DNA from 2 places in the Streptomyces sp. NPDC051109 genome. Region 2 is predicted to be linked to the other one. Evidence: riboswitches for the same ligand, from Rfam matches in the RefSeq annotation. Region 2 holds a riboswitch; the other holds the start of a gene.
What was found. Region 2 has a riboswitch for ZMP and ZTP ahead of ACIBAD_RS20545 (bifunctional 5,10-methylenetetrahydrofolate dehydrogenase/5,10-methenyltetrahydrofolate cyclohydrolase). Riboswitches for the same ligand answer to the same signal wherever they lie in the genome.
Positions count from the first base shown of each region.

Region 1: it holds a riboswitch for ZMP and ZTP, as region 2 does, so the genes downstream of both, glyA (serine hydroxymethyltransferase) here and ACIBAD_RS20545 (bifunctional 5,10-methylenetetrahydrofolate dehydrogenase/5,10-methenyltetrahydrofolate cyclohydrolase) in region 2, are expected to answer to the same signal.

Region 1 is NZ_JBITFF010000003.1:377,255-390,748, reverse strand. Features, by position in the region: gene ACIBAD_RS07610 (bifunctional methylenetetrahydrofolate dehydrogenase/methenyltetrahydrofolate cyclohydrolase) at 1-427, shown strand, start outside; gene ACIBAD_RS07605 (DUF3017 domain-containing protein) at 417-965, shown strand; gene ACIBAD_RS07600 (malate dehydrogenase) at 1,238-2,227, shown strand; gene ACIBAD_RS07595 (hypothetical protein) at 2,415-4,172, shown strand; gene ACIBAD_RS07590 (hypothetical protein) at 4,162-4,563, shown strand; gene ACIBAD_RS07585 (hypothetical protein) at 4,567-5,433, shown strand; gene ACIBAD_RS07580 (carboxymuconolactone decarboxylase family protein) at 5,473-5,976, opposite strand; gene ACIBAD_RS07575 (PLP-dependent aminotransferase family protein) at 6,024-7,475, shown strand; gene ACIBAD_RS07570 (hypothetical protein) at 7,502-8,374, opposite strand; gene ACIBAD_RS07565 (hypothetical protein) at 8,472-8,798, shown strand; gene ACIBAD_RS07560 (glutathionylspermidine synthase family protein) at 8,805-9,998, shown strand; gene rocD (ornithine--oxo-acid transaminase) at 10,064-11,269, opposite strand; ZMP/ZTP riboswitch at 11,429-11,519, shown strand; gene glyA (serine hydroxymethyltransferase) at 11,555-12,823, shown strand; gene trpS (tryptophan--tRNA ligase) at 12,931-13,494, shown strand, end outside.
Region 2 is NZ_JBITFF010000010.1:212,392-221,098, reverse strand. Features, by position in the region: gene ACIBAD_RS20560 (FAD-dependent monooxygenase) at 12-1,454, shown strand; gene ACIBAD_RS20555 (MAB_1171c family putative transporter) at 1,451-2,656, shown strand; gene ACIBAD_RS20550 (NADH:flavin oxidoreductase/NADH oxidase family protein) at 2,747-4,000, opposite strand; gene ACIBAD_RS20545 (bifunctional 5,10-methylenetetrahydrofolate dehydrogenase/5,10-methenyltetrahydrofolate cyclohydrolase) at 4,218-5,063, opposite strand; ZMP/ZTP riboswitch at 5,157-5,254, opposite strand; gene ACIBAD_RS20540 (methyltransferase domain-containing protein) at 5,363-6,124, shown strand; gene ACIBAD_RS20535 (RNA polymerase sigma factor) at 6,353-7,942, shown strand; gene ACIBAD_RS20530 (SRPBCC family protein) at 8,008-8,448, opposite strand; gene ACIBAD_RS20525 (amino acid permease) at 8,502-8,707, opposite strand, start outside.

The sequences.
Region 1 (13,494 bases), on a different contig from region 2:
GCAGCTGCTGCGCCACCACGGCATCGAGATCAACGGCGCGCACGTGGTGCTCCTCGGCCGCGGCATCACCGTCGGCCGCTCCATGGGCCTGCTGCTGACCCGCAAGTCGGAGAACGCCACCGTCACCCTGTGCCACACCGGCACCCGCGACCTGGCGGCCCAGCTGCGCCAGGCGGACATCATCGTGGCGGCCGCGGGTGTCCCGCACCTGGTCAAGCCGGAGGACGTGAAGCCCGGTGCGGCCGTGCTGGACGTGGGCGTCAGCCGCGACGAGAACGGCAAGATCGTCGGCGACGTGCACCCGGGTGTCGCCGAGGTGGCCGGCTGGATCTCCCCGAACCCGGGCGGTGTCGGCCCGATGACGCGGGCGCAGCTGCTCGTGAACGTCGTCGAGGCGGCGGAACGGACGTCGAACAGTGCGGGCTGAGCACGAAGCGGAAGCCGGGACCGGCGCGGAGCCCGAGCCCGGCGCCGAGCCCGGTGCCGGGACAGCGGCCGGTGCCGGGGCCGTGGCCGGTGCCGCCGGTGCGGGGTCCGCCGGGGCCCCTGCCGCCGGGGCCGGGGCCGCCGCCCCCGAGGCCGCGAAGTCGCGCCGCTTCCCCTCCATCACCAAGGACACCGCGCGCCCCGAGGGCCACGGCCGGGCCGCGCCCGGTGACGCTCTCGCGGCCCGCCAGTGGCCGATGCTCAGCGTGCTCGCCGCCACCGCCGTCGGACTGCTGCTGACCGCTCTGGGCCACCCACGGGTCGGCTGCCTGGTGATGGGCGTGGCCCTGATCGCGGCCTCCGTCCTGCGGCGGGTACTGCCGCAGGTGGGGATGCTCGCGGTGCGCTCCCGCTTCACGGACATGGTCACGTACGGGCTGCTCGGCGTGGCGATCACGCTGCTCGCGCTGGTGATGGAACCCAAGCCGGTGCTGGACATCCCGTTCCTGGAGAGCGCGGTCCGGTTCACCGTCCGCTGAGCCGGACGAGTCGGGCCACCTGACGTACTCGCACCCCGCTCGTACACCCGTCCGGCGGTGTCGGGGGGTCGAAAAGAGCGGGGAAATCCCCCTCCAGGCCTTCGAACTCCCGGTCCGTGTGCCCTGCACCACACAGACCGGGGGATTGGGCCGCCGGAAGGTCGGATAGCCTGACGCCGGATGTCTCTTCACGTCAAGATTCGCAGGGGAGCGGCGTCCGCCAGCACATGGGGCAGCGACGCCCCACCGCCAGCTGTCTAACGGAGAAGGCCATGACCCGCACTCCCGTGAATGTCACCGTCACCGGCGCCGCCGGCCAGATCGGCTACGCGCTGCTCTTCCGCATCGCCTCCGGCCACCTGCTCGGCGCGGACGTGCCGGTCAAGCTCCGCCTCCTGGAGATCCCCCAGGGCATGAAGGCCGCCGAGGGCACCGCCATGGAGCTCGACGACTGCGCCTTCCCGCTGCTCAAGGGCATCGACATCTTCGACGACCCGAACGCGGGCTTCGAGGGTGCGAACGTCGCCCTGCTCGTGGGCGCCCGCCCGCGCACCAAGGGCATGGAGCGCGGCGACCTGCTCTCCGCCAACGGCGGCATCTTCAAGCCGCAGGGCAAGGCCATCAACGACCACGCCGCGGACGACATCAAGGTCCTCGTCGTCGGCAACCCGGCCAACACCAACGCGCTCATCGCGCAGGCCGCCGCCCCGGACGTACCGGCCGAGCGCTTCACCGCGATGACCCGCCTCGACCACAACCGCGCGATCTCGCAGCTGGCCGCCAAGACCGGTGCCGCCGTCTCCGACATCAAGCGCCTCACCATCTGGGGCAACCACTCGGCGACCCAGTACCCGGACATCTTCCACGCGGAGATCGCCGGCAAGAACGCCGCCGAGGTCGTCAGCGACGAGCTGTGGCTCGCCGACACCTTCATCCCGACCGTCGCCAAGCGCGGCGCCGCGATCATCGAGGCCCGTGGCGCGTCCTCGGCCGCCTCCGCCGCGAACGCCGCCATCGACCACGTCCACACGTGGGTCAACGGCACGGCCGCGGGCGACTGGACCTCCATGGGCATCCCGTCGGACGGCTCCTACGGCGTCCCGGAGGGCATCATCTCCTCCTTCCCCGTCACCACCAAGGACGGCAAGTACGAGATCGTCCAGGGCCTGGACATCAACGAGTTCTCCCGTGCGCGCATCGACGCGTCCGTGGCGGAGCTCGTCGAGGAGCGCGACGCGGTCCGCGAGCTCGGCCTGATCTGAGCGGCCTGATCCGACCGGCCTGACGGGCCCCGGCCGACGACCCGGCCACCCCGTCCGACCCGGCTGATCCGATCCCGCGACACCTGAAAGGCCCCGGCGCACGCGCCGGGGCCTTTTGGCGTGAAGTGCCCTGTCACGCGCTACCCGCGCGCCGTACGGTTGCCCTCCTCCCGAGCGAGGAGAACCCGTGAGCGGCACATCCGACGGCAGGGCCCCCGTGGACCCCGTGGCAACAGAGGCGGGACGCCTGCTGTGTGCCGGCGCCTACCTCGACCCCGCCTACCGCGACCGGGTGATCGAGGAGCTGTACGTCCATGAGGAACGGTTCCCCGCGCCCTCCTACGGGTTCGACGCCGCCCGCGTCCTCGCCCACGCCCTGCGCGCCCTGCGCACCGAAGCGGCCTGGTCGGCGGCGATCGTCGCGGTGTGGGGACTCGGCCTCCTCCTCACCCGCGCGTTCTTCCTCTTCCTGCTCGTCCCCGCGCTGCTCCTGAGCGGGGCCGGCCGCATCAAGAAGCGCCGCGAGCGGACCGGTCGCGGCGGCCGGGCCTTCGAATGGATCCTGCGCGCCTGCGCCGCCTACCTCCTCGGCCGGATCCTGTGGGGCGTGCTCCGCGGCTTCTTCGCGGACGACGCGGGTCTCGGGGGCTTCCTGGGCAGCCCGGACCTGAGCCGTCTCGGCCAGTACCTCGGGCACGTCCTGGAGACCGACCCGCTGGGCATCTTCACGGAGGTGCCCCGGATCGGCCAGTACTACGGCGAGGCCTACGCGTGGACGGTCGTCCTGATCGCGGTGCTGCTCACGCTGCTCGTCTACTTCCAGCGCGGGCACTTCGCGCAGACCATCGACTCCAAGCTCAGCCGCGCGCACTACGCGGACTGGGAGGCCGACCCGGTCGGGGGACCGCGCTTCCACCGCGCCCAGGACCGGATCCTGCGCCTGCAGCACGCTCACGTGGTCCTGTACGACATCGACAACCCGTTCTGCGGGGCCGGCCAGGCCCGTCTGCCGTGGCAGCTGACGGTGGAGCTGCGGCCACGCGCCGGAGCGGGGGCCCGCCGCCTCGACAACGCGGGGATCATCGAGCGGATCCGGCCCAGGCTGGAGGCCCTGCGGGTCCCCTCGCCGGGCGGCTCCGAGGAGGCGGAGGCGAGCGTCCTGGACCGGCTGCGCGAGCTGGTCATCGACGAGTGCGTGTTCCTGCCGGCCGCCGGACTGCCCTACGTGGACGCGGTCGACGTGTCGGAGGAGGCGTTCGCCGAACACCGCGCCGCGGCGGTCGAGGAGGGCGGAGAGCGGCGCCGGCACTTCCTGCGCGTCAGGATCGGCGGCTGGGACGAGAACCTCGTCATCACCGTCTTCATCCGGGTCCACACGCAGGGCGGCATGCTGATGCTGGAGGTCGCCCCGCACGTGCTGCTGCCGGTGCGCCCCGACTTCCAGCGCGCCGACGACATCGCCCGGCGCCACCGCCGCAACACCCCCCTCGCCAAGGTGCTGCTGGCCCTCAGCAACGCCCCCGGCTCGCTCGGCGTGGCCCTCGCCACCCTCGCCGGGGCCTGCCGGGTCCCGTGGCGGCTGGCGACCGCCGGGCACGGCGTCGCGTACGCGGCGGGGCCGGCCGCGTCCGTACGCGAACTCGCCTCGCAGCGGGAGCTGTCGCTGTTCCAGCTGATGGACCTGGACCGGTACGTGAAGACCATCCAGGAGCGCATCGTCGGCGGGGTGACGCAGGCGCTGCACGACGCGGGCTGGCACACCGAGGAGTTCGCGGAGCGCGCGGTCAACGTCGCCGAGGGCGGGGTGTTCATCCAGTCGGTGAGCAACAGCGCCTTCGGCATCAACGGAGTGAGCCACAACAGCACGGTGAACCAGGGCACGGACGAGTCGGAGCGGAAGGACGGGCGCGTGCGCGCGGGCAAGGAGAGCAGAAGTGGCCGATAGCGAAGGCGCAGGCACCGGGCTGCCCTCGGTGCGGATCGGCGACGTACGGGGGAGCGCCTTCAGCATCGGCGGCACGGACGTCAGCAACAGCACGGTCAACCACGGCGGTACGGAGGCGGACGCCGGTGCTGGCGGGCCGACCGCGCAGGAGCTGCTGGAGGCCGTACGAGACCTCCGCGCGGCCCTGGTACGGCTGCCGCGCAGCGACGGGCGGACCGCCCTGGATGCCGAACTGGACTCGGCGGCGGAGGAGTTGGAGTCGGCGGGCGAGGAGGTCCGGCCGGGCCTGCCCGCCCGGCTGCGCGGGGCGCTGGAACGGTGGGCCCCGCTGGTGGACTCGGTGAGCGCGGCCACCGCCCTGACCGCCCTGCTGACCTCGTTCGGGGGGTGACCCGTGACCCCGGGGAGCGGCCCCGCCCGCTGGAACCCGCAGACGCAGCAGTGGGAGCACCCGGAGGATCCGCAGCGGCGGGGTCGGCGGGGGAGCCCGGAGCCCGAGCCCCCGCGCGAGCCAGGGGCCGCGCCCGGCCCCGCGGGTGAGGGGCCGGGGTCCGGGCGCCCGGACCTCCCGCCGAAGCCCGCCTACCCCCCGGGCACCGAGCCCCCCGACACGGAGCCACCGGACACCGAGCCCCCGGACACGGAGCCGCCGAACCCGTGGGCCGCTCCGGCCGGCCCGGCACCCCGGAGCGTCCCGCCCGCGCGGGGCACCGCGCGCCGGTGGCCGCGCCGCCTGGGCATCGCGCTCGGCGTCGCCGTGGCCGTGGGCGGGGCCGTCCGGGGCTCCTCGTACCTGATGGGGGACTCCCCGCAGGTGCCGGACGGGTACAAGGTGCTGCGCAGCGCCGGAGCGGGGTTCCGGGTCGCGGTCCCGGACGACTGGCAGCTCAGTACGTCCGAGAGCGGGGGCACCGTCGGCACGGTGTTCCGCCCCGAGCAGGGCCGGGGCAGCCTGCTCCAGGTCTTCCCGGTCACCGGCGGCTCGGACAACGCGTGCGAGGTCCTGATCGAGGACACGAAGGAGCTCAGCTCCCGGGACGGCTACCGGCGGATCTCGCTCGGAGCGAAGGACACCGCCGGCTGCGAGATCGTGTACGAGGTTCCGGACGGGGAGACGAACGGGACCGCGCACGCGATCGGGCGGCTGACCGTCGCCTCCGACGGCAGCCGCTGGGTGCTCATGGGCTTCGGCCCGGTCGCCGAGGCCAAGGCCGTCCGCACGCGCGTGGCGGCGGCCCTGGGCTCGTTCCGGCCGGACTGAAGCGTCCGGCCGGACTGGCGCGGCGATCCGGCGTCGGGCCTACTTGAACATGCCCGGCGTGTAGTGGCCCGGGACCATGCGGGTGGTGACGGCGAAGCGGTTCCAGACGTTGATCGTCGCGATGATGGCGATCAAGTGGGAGAGTTCCTTCTCCTCGAAGTGCTTCGCGGCCTTCTCGTACACCTCGTCGGGAACGAATCCCTCGGTCAGGACGGTCACGGCCTCGGTCAGTTCGAGCGCGGCCACTTCCTTCTCGGTGTAGAAGTGGCGCGACTCCTCCAGTGCGGTGAGCTGGACGATCCGCTCGACGCTCTCGCCGCCGGCGATGGCGTCCTTGGTGTGCATGTCCAGGCAGAACGCGCAGTGGTTGAGCTGCGAGGCGCGGATCTTGACCAGCTCGACCAGGGCCGGGTCCAGGCCCTTCCTCGCGGCCATCTCCAGGCCGACGATCGCCTTGTAGACCTCGGGCGCGTGCTTGGCCCAGCCCATGCGGGGGGCGTGCTCGGGTGCGTGTGCGGTGGTGTCTTCGTACGTGGTGGTCATGCGTCCAACTTTAAGAAGCAGGCGGCCCGCCCGTATGGTCCATATCCATGACGGATCCTTGGGCCATTTCCGATGACGAGGCGGCGGAAGCGGTCGGCGGACCGGGTTCCGGTTTCGGTGCTGACCTGCATCTGGACCTCTCCGCCGGGCGCGGCCTGCGGGCCGGGCTGGTCGAGGCGCTGCGCGAGGCGGCGCGCAGCGGGCGACTGGCGCCCGGCACCCGGCTGCCCTCCTCGCGCACGTTCGCCGCGGACCTCGGGATCGCGCGGAACACGGTCGCGGAGGCGTACGCCGAGCTCGTCGCCGAGGGCTGGCTGACGGCCCGCCAGGGCTCGGGCACCCGGGTCGCGGAACGGGCCCGGCCGCTGCGGCCCGCGGGCTCCGCCCGGGTCCGCCGCCCCGCGCCGCGGCGGCATGCGTACAGCCTGGTGCCCGGCACCCCGGACCTGGGCGCCTTCCCGCGCGCCGCCTGGCTGACGGCGGCCCGGCGGGCGCTGACGGACGCGCCGAACGAGGCCTTCGGGTACGCGGTCGACGCGCGCGGCCGGGTGGAGCTGCGGGAGGCCCTCGCCGGCTACCTGGCGCGGGCGCGCGGGGTGTACGCGGACCCGGAGCGCATCGTGCTGTGCGCGGGGTTCGCGCACGCGCTGATGCTGCTGGCGGGGGTGCTGCGGGCGCGCCGGGTACGGGACGTGGTGGTGGAGGGGTACGGCCTCCACCACCACCGGGACTCGCTGGCGGGGGCGGGGCTGCGGACCCGGCCGCTGGCGGTGGACGACGCGGGGGCGCGGACGCAGGACCTGTCGGGGCCGGCGGGCGCGGGCGCCGGGGCGGTGCTGCTGACGCCGGCGCACCAGTTCCCCACCGGGGCGGCGCTGACCCCCGCCCGCCGGGCGGCGGCGGTCGACTGGGCCCGCAGCACCGGCGCACTGATCGTGGAGGACGACTACGACGGGGAGTTCCGCTACGACGGCCAGTCGGTGGGCGCTCTGCAGGGCCTGGACCCGGACCGGGTGGTCTACCTCGGTACGGCGAGCAAATCGCTCGCCCCGGGGCTGCGGATGGGGTGGATGGTGGTGCCGCCGGGGCTGCTGGACGAGGTCGTGGCGGCGAAGGGCCGGACCGACTGGACGTCGAGCGCGGTGGACCAGCTGACGCTGGCGGAGTTCATCAAGTCCGGGGCGTACGACCGGCACGTGCGCGGCATGCGGCTGCGGTACCGGCGGCGCCGGGACGAGCTGGTCGCGGCCGTCTCCGACCGGGTGGCGGTATCCGGCATCGCGGCGGGCCTGCACGCGGTGCTGGACCTCCCGGCGGGGACCGAGGCCGGGGTCCTGCGGGCCGCGGCCTGGCAGGACCTGGCGGTGGTGCCCCTGTCCTTCTTCGCCGACCCGGACGCCGACCTCCCCCGGCGGGAAGCGCTGGTGGTCGGCTACGGCACCCCGCCGACGAGCGCCTGGTCGGCGACGCTGTCGGCCCTGCTCGCCGCCCTGCCGTAGCGGCGGTCCGCCTCCGGACCCCGCGTCTAAGCGGGGCCGGGCTGCGCCGGCTCGGCGTTCGGCGGCTCGGGGTCCGGCGGCTCGGGGTTCGGCGGTTCGCCGAAGCGGGCCAGGGCCAGGGCTCCGGCCACCGCCACCGCGAAGCCGAGGACCGCCAGCCAGGCCAGGCCCTCGCGGGTGCGGTCGCCGAGCCAGACCACCCCCACCACCGCCGGGCCGATCGTCTCGCCGAGCACCATGCCGGCGGTGGCCACCGTCACCGAGCCGCGCTGGAGCGCCGAGGTGAGCAGGAGGAACGCCGCGCCCCCGCCCAGCAGCAGTGCGTACAGCGCCGGGTTCGCGAACGACGCGGGCGAGATGTCGTCGATGAGGCGGACCGCCACCTCCACCACCCCGAACCCCGTCCCCGCGGCCAGACCGAGGACCAGCGCCCGCGACGGGTCCGGGAGCCCGCCGGCCACCGCCCCCACCAGCAGCACCAGTCCCGCCACTGCCAGCAGCCCCAGCTTCAGCGCGAACGAGCCCGTCCCCGAGCCCTCCTCGCCCGACGACAGCGCCAGCATCGCCAGCCCCGCGCACACCATGCCCACCGCGCCCCACTCGGCCCCGCTCAGCCGTACGTGCAGGAGCCGCGCCGAGACCACCGCCGTCACCGCGAGGCTCGCCGCCAGCGCCGCCCCCACCGTGTAGATCGGGATGTTCCGCAGCGCCACGATCTGGAGGACGAACCCGGCCGCGTCCAGCCCCAGGCCCGCGACGTACCGCCACTGCCGGGCCGCCCGCAGCAGCAGCGCGGTGTCCAGTCCCGACCCGGTCCCCGGCTCCGCCGCCCGCGCGGCCATCGCCTGCAGCACCGACGCCGTACCGAAACAGACCGCCGCACCGAGTGCGCAAACCATCCCGAGGAGCACGAAACGACTCTAGATCATGGAGGTCATGAGGGGGTTTCGACGGCCGGATTCCATCGCTCCGCTGCCCCGTTCTAGTCTGTCCGCCATGGACGACAGCAGTACGAGCAGCAGCAACACCACCGGCACCACCCGACGCCGCATGCGCTCCGGCGGTGTCGCCCTCGGCGGCATGGGCCTGCTCGCCGCCGCCCTCGTGGCCTGCGGCAGCAGCAGCGAGCCCGACAAGCGCTGCGCGGACCGCGTCACCCTGGAGAAGCTGAACACCAAGGAGTGCAAGAGCGGCGGCCGCGGCTCCTACTACTACGGCGGCTCCGTCGCGAGCGGCAATCGCGTCAGCGGCGGCAGCTTCGACAAGTCCGCCGTCACCCGCGGCGGCATCGGCGGCAGCCACAAGAGCTCCTCGGGCGGCTGATCCAGCGTGCAGCGCCACACCATCGAGCCGCGCCCCGACTGGCAGAAGACCGTCGAGGAGCAGGGGCTGATCTACCCCCTCACCCGCTACCCCGACGACTCCCTGCGCCCCTACTGGGACGAGAGCGCGTACTACTCCTTCTCGCTCCCCGAGGTGGAGGCGCTGGAGAACGTCGTCGAGGAGCTGCACGCCATGTGCCTGGCCGCCGCCGCGCACATCGTCGAGCACGACCGCTTCGCGGACCTCGGCATCACCGATCCGAAGCTGGCCGCGCTGATCGCCGAGTCCTGGCGCCGGCGCGCCGAACAGCCCTCCCTCTACGGCCGGTTCGACCTGCGCTACGACGGCTCCGGCAGCCCGGCCAAGATGCTGGAGTACAACGCCGACACCCCGACCTCCCTCGTGGAGGCGGCCAGTCCGCAGTGGTTCTGGATGGAGGAGCGCTTCCCCGGCGCCGACCAGTGGAACTCCCTCCACGAGCGGCTCGTCGAGGCCTGGCGCAGGCAGGCGGAACTGCTGCCGGCCGGCCCGCTGCACTTCGCGCACTCCGAGACGGACGAGCTCGGCGAGGACCTGATGACGGTCGCCTACCTCCAGGAGACCGCCGAGCAGGCGGGCCTGGAGACGGAGGCGCTGTCCGTCGAACAGATCGGCTGGGACGGCCTGTCGGGCCGGTTCGTCGACCAGAGGCTCGGCTTCATCCGCAGCTGCTTCAAGCTCTACCCGTGGGAGTGGCTGGCCACCGACGCGTTCGGCCCGCAGGTCCTCGGCACGTACGACCACGGCGGCGGCTCCGGGACCACCGCCTGGATCGAGCCGCTGTGGAAGATGCTGCTGTCCAACAAGGCGCTGCTGGCGATCCTGTGGGAGCTCTTCCCGGAGCACCCGAACCTGCTGCCCGCCTACCTCGACGGTCCGCGCGAGCTCGCCCGGACCACCGGGTACGCCGCGAAGCCGCTGCTGGGCCGCGAGGGCGCCGGGGTCACCCTGCACCCGCCCGGCGGCGACGAGCCGTTCACGCCGGCCGAGGGGGAGACGTACGTCTTCCAGGGCCTGGCCCCGCTCCCCGACTTCGACGGCAACCGCGTGGTGCTCGGCGCCTGGGTCGTCGAGGAGGAGGCGGCGGGCCTGGGCATCCGCGAGTCGGCGGGCCCGGTCACGGACGAGTTCGCCCGCTTCCTGCCCCACGTCATCCTGTAGCCGCGCCGACGAGGACGTGGCCGGGCCCGGGTCGGGCCGGCCGCGCCCCCGGCGGACGCCGGCCATCAGCCCTCGGCCAGTACGTCCCGCAGCTGGTCCAGGCCCCAGTCCAGGTCCTCCTTGCTGATCACCAGCGGGGGCGCGATGCGGATCGTCGCCCCGTGCGTGTCCTTGACCAGGACGCCCCGCTCCATCAGCCGCTCCGAGATCGCCCGGCCCGTGCCGTGTGACGGGTCGATGTCGACGCCCGCCCACAGTCCGCGCCCGCGTACGGCGGTCACCGCGCCCCCGACCAGCAGGTTCAGCTCCCGGTGCAGGTGGTCGCCGAGTTCGGCGGCGCGCTGCTGGTGCTCGCCGGAGCGCAGCATCGCGATCACCTCCAGGGCGACCGCGCAGGCGAGCGGGTTGCCGCCGAAGGTGGAGCCGTGCTCGCCCGGCCGGAACACCCCGAGCACGTCCCGGTCGGCGATCACGGCCGAGACCGGCACCACGCCGCCGCCCAGCGCCTTGCCCAGGATGTAGACGTCCGGTACGACGTCCTCGTGCTCGCACGCGAAGGTCTTGCCGGTCCGGCCCAGCCCCGACTGGATCTCGTCCGCCATGAACAGGACGTTCCGCTCGCGCGTGAGCTCCCGTACCCCCTGCAGGTAGCCGGCCGGCGGCACCAGCACCCCGGCCTCGCCCTGGATCGGCTCCAGCAGCACGGCCACGGTGTTGGCCGTGACGGCCGCCGCCAGCGCGGTGAGGTCCCCGTACGGAACGATCTCGAAGCCGGGGGTGTAGGGCCCGTAGTGGTCGCGCGCCTCGTGGTCCGTCGAGAAGCTCACGATGGTCGTCGTACGGCCGTGGAAGTTGTTGGCCGCGACCACGATCTTGGCCTGCCCGTCCGGCACGCCCTTGACCTCGTAACCCCACTTGCGGGCGGTCTTCACCGCCGTCTCCACGGCCTCCGCGCCCGTGTTCATCGGCAGCACCATCTCCTTGCCGCACAGTGCGGCGAGCTCGCTGCAGAAATCGGCGAACCGGTCGTGGTGGAAGGCCCGCGAGGTGAGGGTGACCCGCTCCAGCTGCGCCTTGGCCGCATCGAGCAGACGGCGGTTGCCGTGGCCGAAGTTGAGCGCCGAGTAGCCCGCGAGCATGTCCAGGAACCGGCGGCCCTCCACGTCCGTCATCCACGCGCCTTCCGCCGACGCCACGACGACGGGCAGCGGGTGGTAGTTGTGCGCGCTGTGCGCCTCGGCGGAGCGCAGGGCTTCAGCAGTTGTCGACACGGGGTCTCCGATCGTCGGGGGCGGGCGTCATGGAGGTGACGAGGGTGCTGGAGGCGACGGGGGTGTCGTCACCTGCGTCACGTCACCTTGTATACGGCTATACGTCGCTCGTATACCGGACGGGGAAACCTTTCTTGTGGACCGCCCGCTAAGGTGAGCGGTACGCACGGCGACTGGCGTACGGAGAACCAACTCCGGGGGAGTCGTGCGCGCACGACCGCATACAGGGCCGCTCGCCTGGGCCTCGCGGGGACGAGATCTGACATCGACCCCGGAGGAGCCGCCATGAGCGCGAGCCGCCACCCCGCCCTGACCGCCGTCGACCCCGAGCTGGCGTCCTTCGTCGCCGCCGAGGAGACGCTGCAGGCGCAGACCCTTCGCCTGATCCCGAGCGAGAACTACGTGTCCGCCGCGGTGCTCGAAGCCTCCGGCACCGTGCTGCAGAACAAGTACAGCGAGGGCTACCCGGGCCGCCGCTACTACGAGGGCCAGCAGAACATCGACCGCGTCGAGGCGCTGGCCGTCGAGCGGGCGAAGGGCCTGTTCGGGGTGGACCACGCCAACGTCCAGCCCTACTCCGGCTCTCCGGCGAACCTCGCGGTGTACCTGGCCTTCGCGAAGCCCGGCGACACGGTGATGGGCATGGCCCTGCCGATGGGCGGCCATCTGACGCACGGCTGGGGGGTCTCGGCGACGGGTTCCTGGTTCCGGGGCGTGCAGTACGGGGTGTCCGCCGAGACGGGTCTGATCGACTACGACGCCGTGCGCGAACTCGCGCTGGCGGAGCGCCCGAAGATCATATTCTGCGGCGGTACGGCGCTCCCCCGCACGATCGACTTCGAGGCGTTCGCCTCGATCGCCCAGGAGGCGGGCTCGGTCCTCGTCGCCGACGTGGCCCACATCGCGGGCCTGATCGCGGGCGGGGCGCACCCGTCGCCGGTCGGACACGTGGACGTGGTCTCCACGACCACGCACAAGACGCTGCGCGGGCCGCGGGGCGCGATGCTGATGTGCCGCGAGGAGCACGCGAAGGCCATCGACAAGGCGGTCTTCCCGGGTCTCCAGGGCGGCCCGCACAACCAGACGACGGCGGGCATCGCGGTGGCCCTGCACGAGGCGGCGCAGCCGTCGTTCGTGACGTACGCGCACGCGGTGGTCGCCAACGCGAAGGCACTGGCGGCGGCGCTGCTGGCCCGGGGCTTCGACCTGGTGTCGGGCGGTACCGACAACCACCTGATCCTGATGGACCTGACCTCGCGGGGGGTGCCGGGCAAGGTGGCGGCCAAGGCGCTGGACCGCGCCGGGATCGTGGTGAACTACAACACGGTCCCGTTCGACCCCCGCAAGCCGTTCGACCCGTCGGGCATCCGCATCGGCACCCCGTCGCTGACCTCGCGAGGCCTGGGGGCGGAACACATGCAGCTGGTGGCGGGCTGGATCTCCCGAGCCGTGGACGCCGCCGCGAAGCAGGACGAGCCGGCCCTGGCCGCCATCCGCACCGAGGTCGCGGACCTCCTGTCCGCCTACCCGGCCCCGGGCCTGCCGGTCTCCTGACCGCTCACCGAGGCGTCCCCCGACCCGTCGAAACCCCCGGGGCTCCGCCCGGGGGGTTTCGGACAGGTGGGGACCGCCGCGGCCGCCGTACCTGAGAGAATGAAGCCATGGCTTCTGATCGTCCTCGCGCGCTCTCCGGCATCCAGCCCACCTCCGGCTCGTTCCACCTCGGGAACTACCTCGGAGCCATCCGCCAGTACGTCGCCCTGCAGGAGACGCACGACGCGTTCTACATGGTCGTCGACCTGCACGCGATCACCATGCCGCAGGATCCGAAGGACCTGCGCGCCAACACCCGCCTCTCCGCCGCGCAGCTGCTCGCCGCAGGTCTCGACCCGGACCGCTGCACGCTCTTCATCCAGAGCCACGTCCCCGAGCACGCACAGCTCGGCTGGGTCATGAACTGCATCACCGGCTTCGGCGAGGCCAGCCGGATGACCCAGTTTAAGGACAAGTCCGCCAAGGGCGGCGTCAACAACGCCACCGTCGGCCTGTTCACGTACCCGATCCTCCAGGTCGCCGACATCCTGCTCTACCAGGCCAACGCCGTCCCCGTCGGCGAGGACCAGCGCCAGCACATCGAGCTGACCCGCGACCTGGCCGAGCGCTTCAACCAGCGCTTCGGCCGGACCTTCACGCTCCCCGCCGCGCACATCGTCAAGGAGGTCGCG
Region 2 (8,707 bases):
AGAGCACCACGATGACCCAGTCCTCCCCGCCCCGCCACGCCGTCGTCATCGGCGGCAGCATGGCCGGCCTGCTCGCGGCGGCCGTGCTCGCCGAGCACGCGACGGTCACGATCATCGACGCCGACACGCTGCCCGACAGCCCGGCGCCGCGGCGCGGACTCCCGCAGGCCCGCCACGTCCACGTCATGTGGTCGGGCGGGGCGCGCGCCATCGAGAAGATACTCCCGGGCATCACCGACGCGTGGACGGCGGCCGGAGCGATCCGCCGCAGCCTGCCCACCGATCTGGTCACCATGACCGCCCAGGGCTGGATCCCGCGCTGCGGGGAGAAGCAGTTCAACATCTCGTGCAGCCGCGACCTCCTCGACGCGGTGGTCCGCGCCCGGGTGACCGGCCTGCGCGGTGTCACCACGCTCCAGCAGAGCCGCGTACGGGCCCTGGAGGGCACGGCGGCCCGGGTCACCGGCGTCCGCGTCGACACCCCCGGCGAGCAGAACCGGCTGCTGGCCGCCGACCTCGTGGTCGACGCGAGCGGGCGCGGCTCCCGGGCCCGGGCCTGGCTCCAGGAGCTGGGGGTCGGCGGGATCAGACAGGCCCAGGTCGACTCCGGCCTGGTGTACGCGACCCGGATATTCGAAGCACCCGCAGGGGCCCACGAGATGGGCTTCCCCATCGTCAACGTGCAGTCCGATCCGCGGGTGTACGTCCCCGGCCAGACCGCGACGATCGTCCCCATCGAGAACGGCCAGTGGCAGGCCACCCTCTCCGGCACCCGCGGGGGCCAGCCCACCGGCGACCCCGACCGGTTCATCCCGTTCGCCAAGGGCCTGCGCGATCCGATCGTCGGCGAGCTCCTCGACGGCAGGAAGCCCCTGACCGACATAGCCGTGACCCAGGGCACCGCCAACCGCCGGGTCTACTTCGAGAAGGCGGACCTGCCCGACGGCTTCTTCGCCGTCGGCGACTCCGTCGCCACCTTCAACCCGCTGTACGGGCAGGGCATGACCGTCGCCGCGCAGGGACTGCTGGCCGTACGGACCCTGCTGCGCACGCAGGGCCTCGCCCATCCCTCTTTCGGCCGCGAGGCGCAGCGCGCCCTCGTCCCGCAGGTGTCCACCGCCTGGGAGCTCGCCACCTCGCAGGACATCCTGTACCCGGGGGCCACCGGCATGAAGCCGCGGGCCGGTGTCGGGCTGCTCAACGCGTACGTCAACCGGCTGATGACCGGGGCCACCACGCGGGAGGCGCTGACCGCCGCGTTCCTCCAGGTCATCACCATGAGCAGCACGCCCGCGTACTGGCTGCGCCCGTCGGTGGTCTGGCGGGTGCTGCGCGCCTCGGACCGGGGCGCGCTGAAGGCGCCGCCGCTGACCGCGGCGGAGCGGGCCGTCGCGGGGCTCGACCAGGGCGCCGGACCGGTCGATCCCGTGGGCCCCGTCGGTCAGGCGCGATGAACGACGGTCTCATCCTCTACGTTCCCGGGTCGGTGATGATCCTGGCGCTGCTGATCAAGGCGCCGACCCTGCGCCGGGGCTGGGACCAGCCGCTCATGCGGGCCGTGTGCACCCTGCTCGTCGTCGGCTGCCTCGTCATGTTCCTGGCGGCGCCGCCGACGATCTCCGCGGTCAACCGGCTCACCGGGATCGTCAACTTCTCGGCCCCGCTGGTGTACAGCGCGCTGACCGCGTTCTCGGGCTCGTGCATCGTCCTGGTCCTGCAGTGGGGCGGCGGCCCTCCCGCCGTCGTACGCCGGGCCACCCGGCTGACGGTGGCCGTGTTCAGCGCCGTCACGCTGCTCATCGTCGTCCTGTTCACGATCGGCGACGCGCCCGTGGAGCGCCTGCGCGACCTGGACACGTACTACGCCAACACGCCCTGGCTGCGCGAGATGATCGTCTGCTACCTGCTCGCGCACACCGTCGGCAGTTCGACGCTGACCCTGCTGTGCTGGAAGTGGCTGCTGCGCGTGCGCCCCTCGCTGCGCCCGCTGCGCACCGGACTGGCCCTGATCGTGCTCGGCGGGGTGCTGGACCTGGGATACCTGGTCACGAAGTGGGCGGCGGTGGGCGCCCGCTGGGCGGGCCGCGACTGGGACGGCCTGTCCACCTACGTCGCCCCGCCGTTCGCCTCCGCCGCCGCGCTGATGGTGGGCTCGGGGTTCATCGTCCCGCTGGTCGGCGGCTCGGCGGCCTGGCGGGACTTCAGCCGGTACCGGCGGCTCCACCCGCTGTGGAAGGCGCTGCGGGGCTTCGCCGCGTCCAGTGTGACGACGGTGCCGCTGACCTGGTGGTCGCCGATCGGCATCCGGCTGATCCACCGCGAATCGGTGATCGACGACGGCATCCTGGCCCTGGCCTGCTGGTTCGACCCGGCCGTACGGGGCGCCGCGTACGAGGCCGCCCTCGGCCAGGGCATGTGCGAGTCGAAGGCCTCGGTCGTGGCCGATGCGGCCATGCTCGCCGCGGCCTGCCGGCGCCGGGAGGCGGCCGCGGCCGCCGAAGCCGCGGAAGCCGCCGACCGGGCGGCCGCGGCCGACCAGGGGCTGCCCGAGCCCTACCGGCTGGACTCCCGGCCGCTGACCGCACTGGCGCGGGAGTTCCGCACCTCCCCCATCGTGGCGGCCGTACGGCGGGACCCGGACCCGGCCGCGCTCTGAACCCCCGGGCGGCCTGACCGGGAGGCCGGTGCGGGCAGCGCGGGCAGCGCAGCACCCGGTGGGGGCGCCGGCCGGACTCACCGGCCGGACTCAGCCGACCAGGACGTCCTCGGGCTCGGGATTGCGGGCGAGCCAGGCCCCGTACGCCCGCACCCGGCGCCAGTGCTGGAGCTGGTCGAGGGCGAACGTGGCCCGCGGGGAGGCCTCCGGGCGCGGCTCCAGCCCGCGCGCCAGCCGGTGCAGCTGGAAGCGTACGAAGGCCAGCAGCGCGGCGCCGGCCAGGTCCCGGTCCTTCCACCGCAGCCGATCCACGAGCACCCTCACGTCCTCCCCGGCGCGCCAGCGGGCGGGCAGGTCGGGCCGGAACGCCAGCGCCGAGGCGAGCCCGACGACGGACACCCCGCGTGCCAGGACCTTCCTCGCGGTCTCCTGCCGGCCTATACCGCCGGTCAGCATCAGCGGCATCGTGGCCGCGTCCAGGAACTGCTCGGCGAAGGACAGGAAGTAGGCCTCCCGCTCCAGGGTGCGCAGATCGGCGGTACGGCCCAGGGTCGCGGGGCTCTCGACGCTGCCGCCGGACAGTTCGACGAGGTCGACGCCTAGGCCGCCGAGGGCCGTGAGGACCTGCGCCGCGTCCTCGGTGTCGAAGCCGCCGCGCTGGAAGTCGGCGGTGTTGAGCTTGACGCCGACCGCGAAGCCGGGGCCGACCTGCGCGCGGACCGCCCGGACGACCTCGGTGAGCAGCCGGACCCGGTTCTCCAGGCTGCCGCCCCAGCGGTCGGTGCGCCGGTTGACCAGCGGGGAGAGGAACTGGCTGAGCAGGTAGCCGTGGGCGGCGTGGATCTGCACCCCGTCGAAGCCGGCCTCCTCGGCCCGCCGGGCCGTGACGGCGAACCGGGCGACGGTGGCCTCGATGTCGGCCTCGGTCATCGCGGTGGGGCGGGCGAAGCGCTTGGTGTGCTTGCCGAGGCTCACCCCTACGTCGGAGGGCGCCCATGCCGTGCCGGGCATCTCGGAGCCGACCTGCCGGCCCGGGTGGTTGATCTGCATCCAGACCCGGCCGCCGCCCCCGGACGCGGCCTCGGCCCAGCGGCGGAAGGGGGCGAGCGGGGAGCGGGCGTCGAGGACGATGGTGCCGGGCGCGGTCAGCGCCCGGCGGTCGACCATCACGTTCCCGGTGATCAGGAGTCCGGCGCCGCCCCGCGCCCAGCGGCGGTAGAGGCGCTCGATGCGCTCGTCCGGCAGCTGGCCGGCCCCGGCGAGGCTCTCCTCCATGGCCGCCTTCGCCAGGCGATTCGGCAGGGTGGTGCCGTTGGGCAGCTCCAGTGGCGTGAACAGGTCCATCAGCAGTCTCCCCAGGAAACGTGTTGCACGTGTCATCGCGCGCCCCGGGGCAAAAGATACCGCCCGCTCCCCGCCGCCGGGCAGGCTGCGGCCGCAGCATTCCGGACACCGCGGAACGCGGAACGCCCCGGGCCCGAGGGCCCGGGGCGTCACCCGTACGGTGCGTGCGCGTACGGAGCGTTCCCGTACGGGGTCCCCACGCGGGGTGCGACGGCGGTCAGAGGTCCGCGAGCTCCAGCCCGGCCTGGGCGGCGGCCGCCCGGACGGTCTGCTCCAGCAGGACCGCGATGGTCATGGGGCCGACGCCGCCGGGGACCGGGGTGATCAGCGAGGCGCGGGCGGCGGCCGACTCGAAGTGGACGTCGCCCACGTTGCCCTCGTTGTAGCCGGCGTCCAGGACCACGGCGCCCGGCTTGATGTCCTCGCCGCGGATGAACTCGGCCTTGCCGACGGCGGCGACCAGCACGTCGGCCTGGCGGACGATCGACGGCAGGTCCACGGTGCGGGAGTGGCAGTAGGTGACGGTGGCGTTCTGCTCCAGCAGCAGCATGCCGGCCGGCTTGCCCAGGATCGCGCTGCGCCCGACGACCACGGCGTGCTTGCCGGTCAGGTCCACGTCGTACTCGGCGAGGAGCCGCATGATGCCGCCCGGGGTGCAGGACACGAAGCCCGGCAGCCCGAAGCCCATGGCGGCGAAGGAGTGCATGGTCACGCCGTCGACGTCCTTGCCCGGGGCGATGGCCTCGAATGCGGCGCGCTCGTCGATGTGGTGCGGAACCGGGTGCTGGAGCAGGATGCCGCTGATCTCCGGGTCCTCGGAGAGGGCGGTGAGGGCGGCGACGAGCTCCTCGGTGGTGGTCTCGGCCGGGAGCTCCACGTGGCGGGAGGTGATCCCGGCCTTGGCGCAGCGGTTCTGCTTCATCTTCACGTACGTCACGGACGCCGGGTCCTCGCCGACCAGCACGGTCGCGAGGCAGGGAGCGGTGCCGGTGCGCTCGGTGATCTTCGCCGCGAGGGCGGCGGTCTGCTCCGAGATGCGGCGGGCGAGGGCGGTGCCGTCCATCTGCCGGGCGAGGCCGGCGGCAGTGACAGGGGCAGTCTGGGCAGTCGTCACGGGGTCTCCTGAGCGTCGCTGCGGATCGCGGATCGCGGGTTCGCGGTTCGCCCAGGCGCGCGGCAGGAGACGTACGTGCGGTCGTACGCCGGGCCGCTCCCCGGTGGTGATCCACCCGAACGCCAGTCACGGCCCGCCTCCACTCTAATGGACCCCGCCCGCGGGTGCGGTGGCCCGCGGGCGGAGTCCATGCACGGGATCCGGTCAAACCGGTGGATCACCGGCGCCATGCCTGGGACGATCGAGACATGACGCGCACTTTCGATCACCTGGTCGCGGAAGCCGAGTCCGTTTCGGTCGACGGCTGGGACTTCTCCTGGCTCGACGGCCGGGCCACCGAGCAGCGCCCCTCCTGGGGCTACCAGCGGCTGCTCGCCGAGCGCCTCGCCCGGGTCCGCTCCGCCCTCGACATCCAGACCGGCGGCGGAGAGGTGCTCGCCGGGGCCGGGCCGCTGCCCCCGCTGACGGCGGCCACCGAGTCCTGGCCGCCGAACATCGACAAGGCGACCCGGCTGCTGCACCCGCTGGGCGCGGTCGTGGTCGCGGACGCGGACGAGCCGCCGCTGCCGTTCGGCGACGAGGCCTTCGAGCTGGTCGCGAGCCGGCATCCGGTGACCATCTGGTGGGAGGAGGTCGCACGGGTCCTGCGCCCGGGGGGTACGTACCTCTCGCAGCAGGTCGGGCCGGCGAGCGTCTTCGAGCTCGTCGAGTACTTCCTCGGCCCCCAGCCGGAGGAGGTCCGCCGCTCCCGGCACCCCGACGACGCGGCCGCCGACGCCGCCGGGGCGGGCCTCGAAGTGGTGGATCTCCGCTCCGAGAGACTGCGTACGGAGTTCCACGACATCGGAGCCGTGATCTACTTTCTGAGGAAGGTGATCTGGATGGTGCCCGGCTTCACGGTCGGGCAGTACCGGGACCGCTTGCGCGAGCTCCATGAACGGATCGAGCGTGACGGCCCGTTCGTGGCGCACACCGCCCGTTTCCTCATCGAGGCTCGCAAAAAGGGCTGACGGGAAAAGGGCGGCGCGGGCGCGGACGGATCCACGGCCGAACGGTTGCGCGCCCACAGCGTGGCGCAGGTCACTCAATTCAGCGCGTAACGAATCGACTCGGGCATGCGATGAACCGACAGGTGTCCTCGCGCGGCCCCGGAATACAGACCCCCCTCGGGTCTGTTTCCCGAGTCCGCGCGATGATGTCCCGCCCACTCCCTATCTGTTCGCAACGAGAGGCTCCTTGTGTCGCTCAGCCCGTCCCGTACGTTCCCTCCGGAGATCGCCGAATCGGAGGCCCTCGTCGCGCTCGTCGAGCGCGGCCGCGAGCAGGGTCACATCAACGGTGACGACGTGCGCCAGGCCTTCGAGGCCGGACGCATCCCGGTGGACCAGTGGAAGCGGGTCCTGCGCAGCCTGAACCAGGTCCTGGACGAGGAGGGCGTCGCGCTGCACGTCAGCGCCGCCCCCGCCACGAAGGCCGCCGCGAAGAAGCCCCGCAAGGCGGCCGCCGCGCCTGCCCGCACCGTGACCAAGAAGGCGGCCGCCGCGCCGCGCCCCATCGGCGCGCGCAAGGCCTCGGCCAGCGCGGCCCCCGCCACCGCGGCGGCGATATCCGCTTCGCCGGCCGCGGCGGCCGAGGACGAGGTGGCGGCCGACGCCGTCGCCGAGCCGAAGAAGCGGACGGTCAAGAAGACCGCCGCGAAGAAGACCGCGGTGAAGAAGACCGCCGCCGCGGCCAAGAAGACCAGCGCCAAGGACGCCGACGAGGGCGAGACCCCGGCCGCCGAGGGAGAGGACTGGGCCGCCGAGGACCTCGTCGACGACGTCGAGGAGGAGGCCCCGAAGGCCGGCGGCACCCAGGGCTTCGTCCTGTCCGACGACGACGAGGACGATGCCCCGGCGCAGACGGTCATGGTGGCCGGCGCCACCGCCGACCCCGTCAAGGACTACCTGAAGCTGATCGGCAAGGTGCCGCTGCTCAACGCCGAGCAGGAGGTCGAGCTCGCCAAGCGCATCGAGGCGGGTCTCTTCTCCGAGTACAAGCTCGAAGAGGAGGAGGACCACAAGCCCGCGTTCAAGCGCGAGCTGGAGATCCTCGTCGAGGACGGCCGCCGGGCCAAGAACCACCTGCTGGAGGCCAACCTCCGCCTCGTGGTCTCGCTGGCCAAGCGCTACACGGGCCGCGGCATGCTCTTCCTGGACCTGATCCAGGAGGGCAACGTCGGTCTGATCCGCGCCGTGGAGAAGTTCGACTACACCAAGGGCTTCAAGTTCTCCACGTACGCGACCTGGTGGATCCGGCAGGCGATCACGCGTGCCATGGCCGACCAGTCGCGCACCATCCGCATCCCGGTGCACATGGTCGAGATCATCAACAAGCTGGCGCGCGTCCAGCGCCAGATGCTCCAGGACCTCGGCCGGGAGCCCACTCCGGAGGAGCTGGGCAAGGAACTCGACATGACCCCCGAGAAGGTCATCGAGGTCCAGAAGTACGGCCGCGAGCCGATCTCCCTGCACACCCCGCTGGGTGAGGAGGGCGACAGCGAGTTCGGTGACCTCATCGAGGACTCCGAGGCGGTCGTGCCGGCCGACGCGGTGTCGTTCACGTTCCTCCAGGAGCAGCTCCAGTCGATCCTGGGCACGCTCTCGGAGCGCGAGGCGGGCGTCGTCTCGATGCGCTACGGCCTGAACGACGGCCAGCCGAAGACCCTGGACGAGATCGGCCGCGTGTACGGGGTCACCCGTGAGCGCATCCGCCAGATCGAGTCCAAGACCATGTCGAAGCTGCGCCACCCGTCGCGTTCGCAGGTGCTGCGCGACTACCTCGACTAAAACGCGAGGTCAGCCCGTGGGTACGCGGCGCGCCCGGTGTGGGCGCGCCGCGTACCCGGAGCACCTCAGTTCTCCAGGAGGTGCTTCAGCTTCTCCTCGTTGCGCGGCATCTCCTTGCGGGCGTACGGCTTGACCACGAGCGGGGCGATCACCCGGCCGATGCCGTGCCCCTGGAAGTCGAGGTCGAGGGTCACGCGCGAGCGCTTTCCCCCGTCGAGGGGCTCGATCGTGCCGCGCACGTCTCCGCGGACGGGTCCGCGGATCCCTTGGATGTGCCAGCTCCGCGGCTTGTCGAGCTCCGTGACCTCCATGGCCATCGGGAACTCCCGCCCGCCCATGCGCCGGGTGATCACGACCTGCGAACCGACGTGGAGGGGTCTGCCGTCGAGCGGGCGGGCGGAGACGGCGCTGTCCTGCCACTCCGGCAGGTGCGTGGGGTCCGTCACGTAGTCGAAGACGTCTTCGGGACTGCGGGAGATGTCGATGCTTTCTCTGATCGCGGACATGGCGACCCCTTAGTGCCCCCTGCTTGTCCTCTCGTTCCAAACTACCGCGCAGGTCAGGCGGTGACCCGGTGCTTTCGGGCGGACATCGCGGCGTGGACGAGGACACCGGCGAAGAGGAACAGGACGCCCTGGTAGACGGCCGCGTAGCCGGAGCCGGCGACCAGCCACATCGAGAAGCCGAAGGCCAGGCCGGCGAGGATGCCGTCGCGGACCAGGAGGCCGCGGTGGACGCGCTCGGACTGCCCGGAGAGCAGGAAGT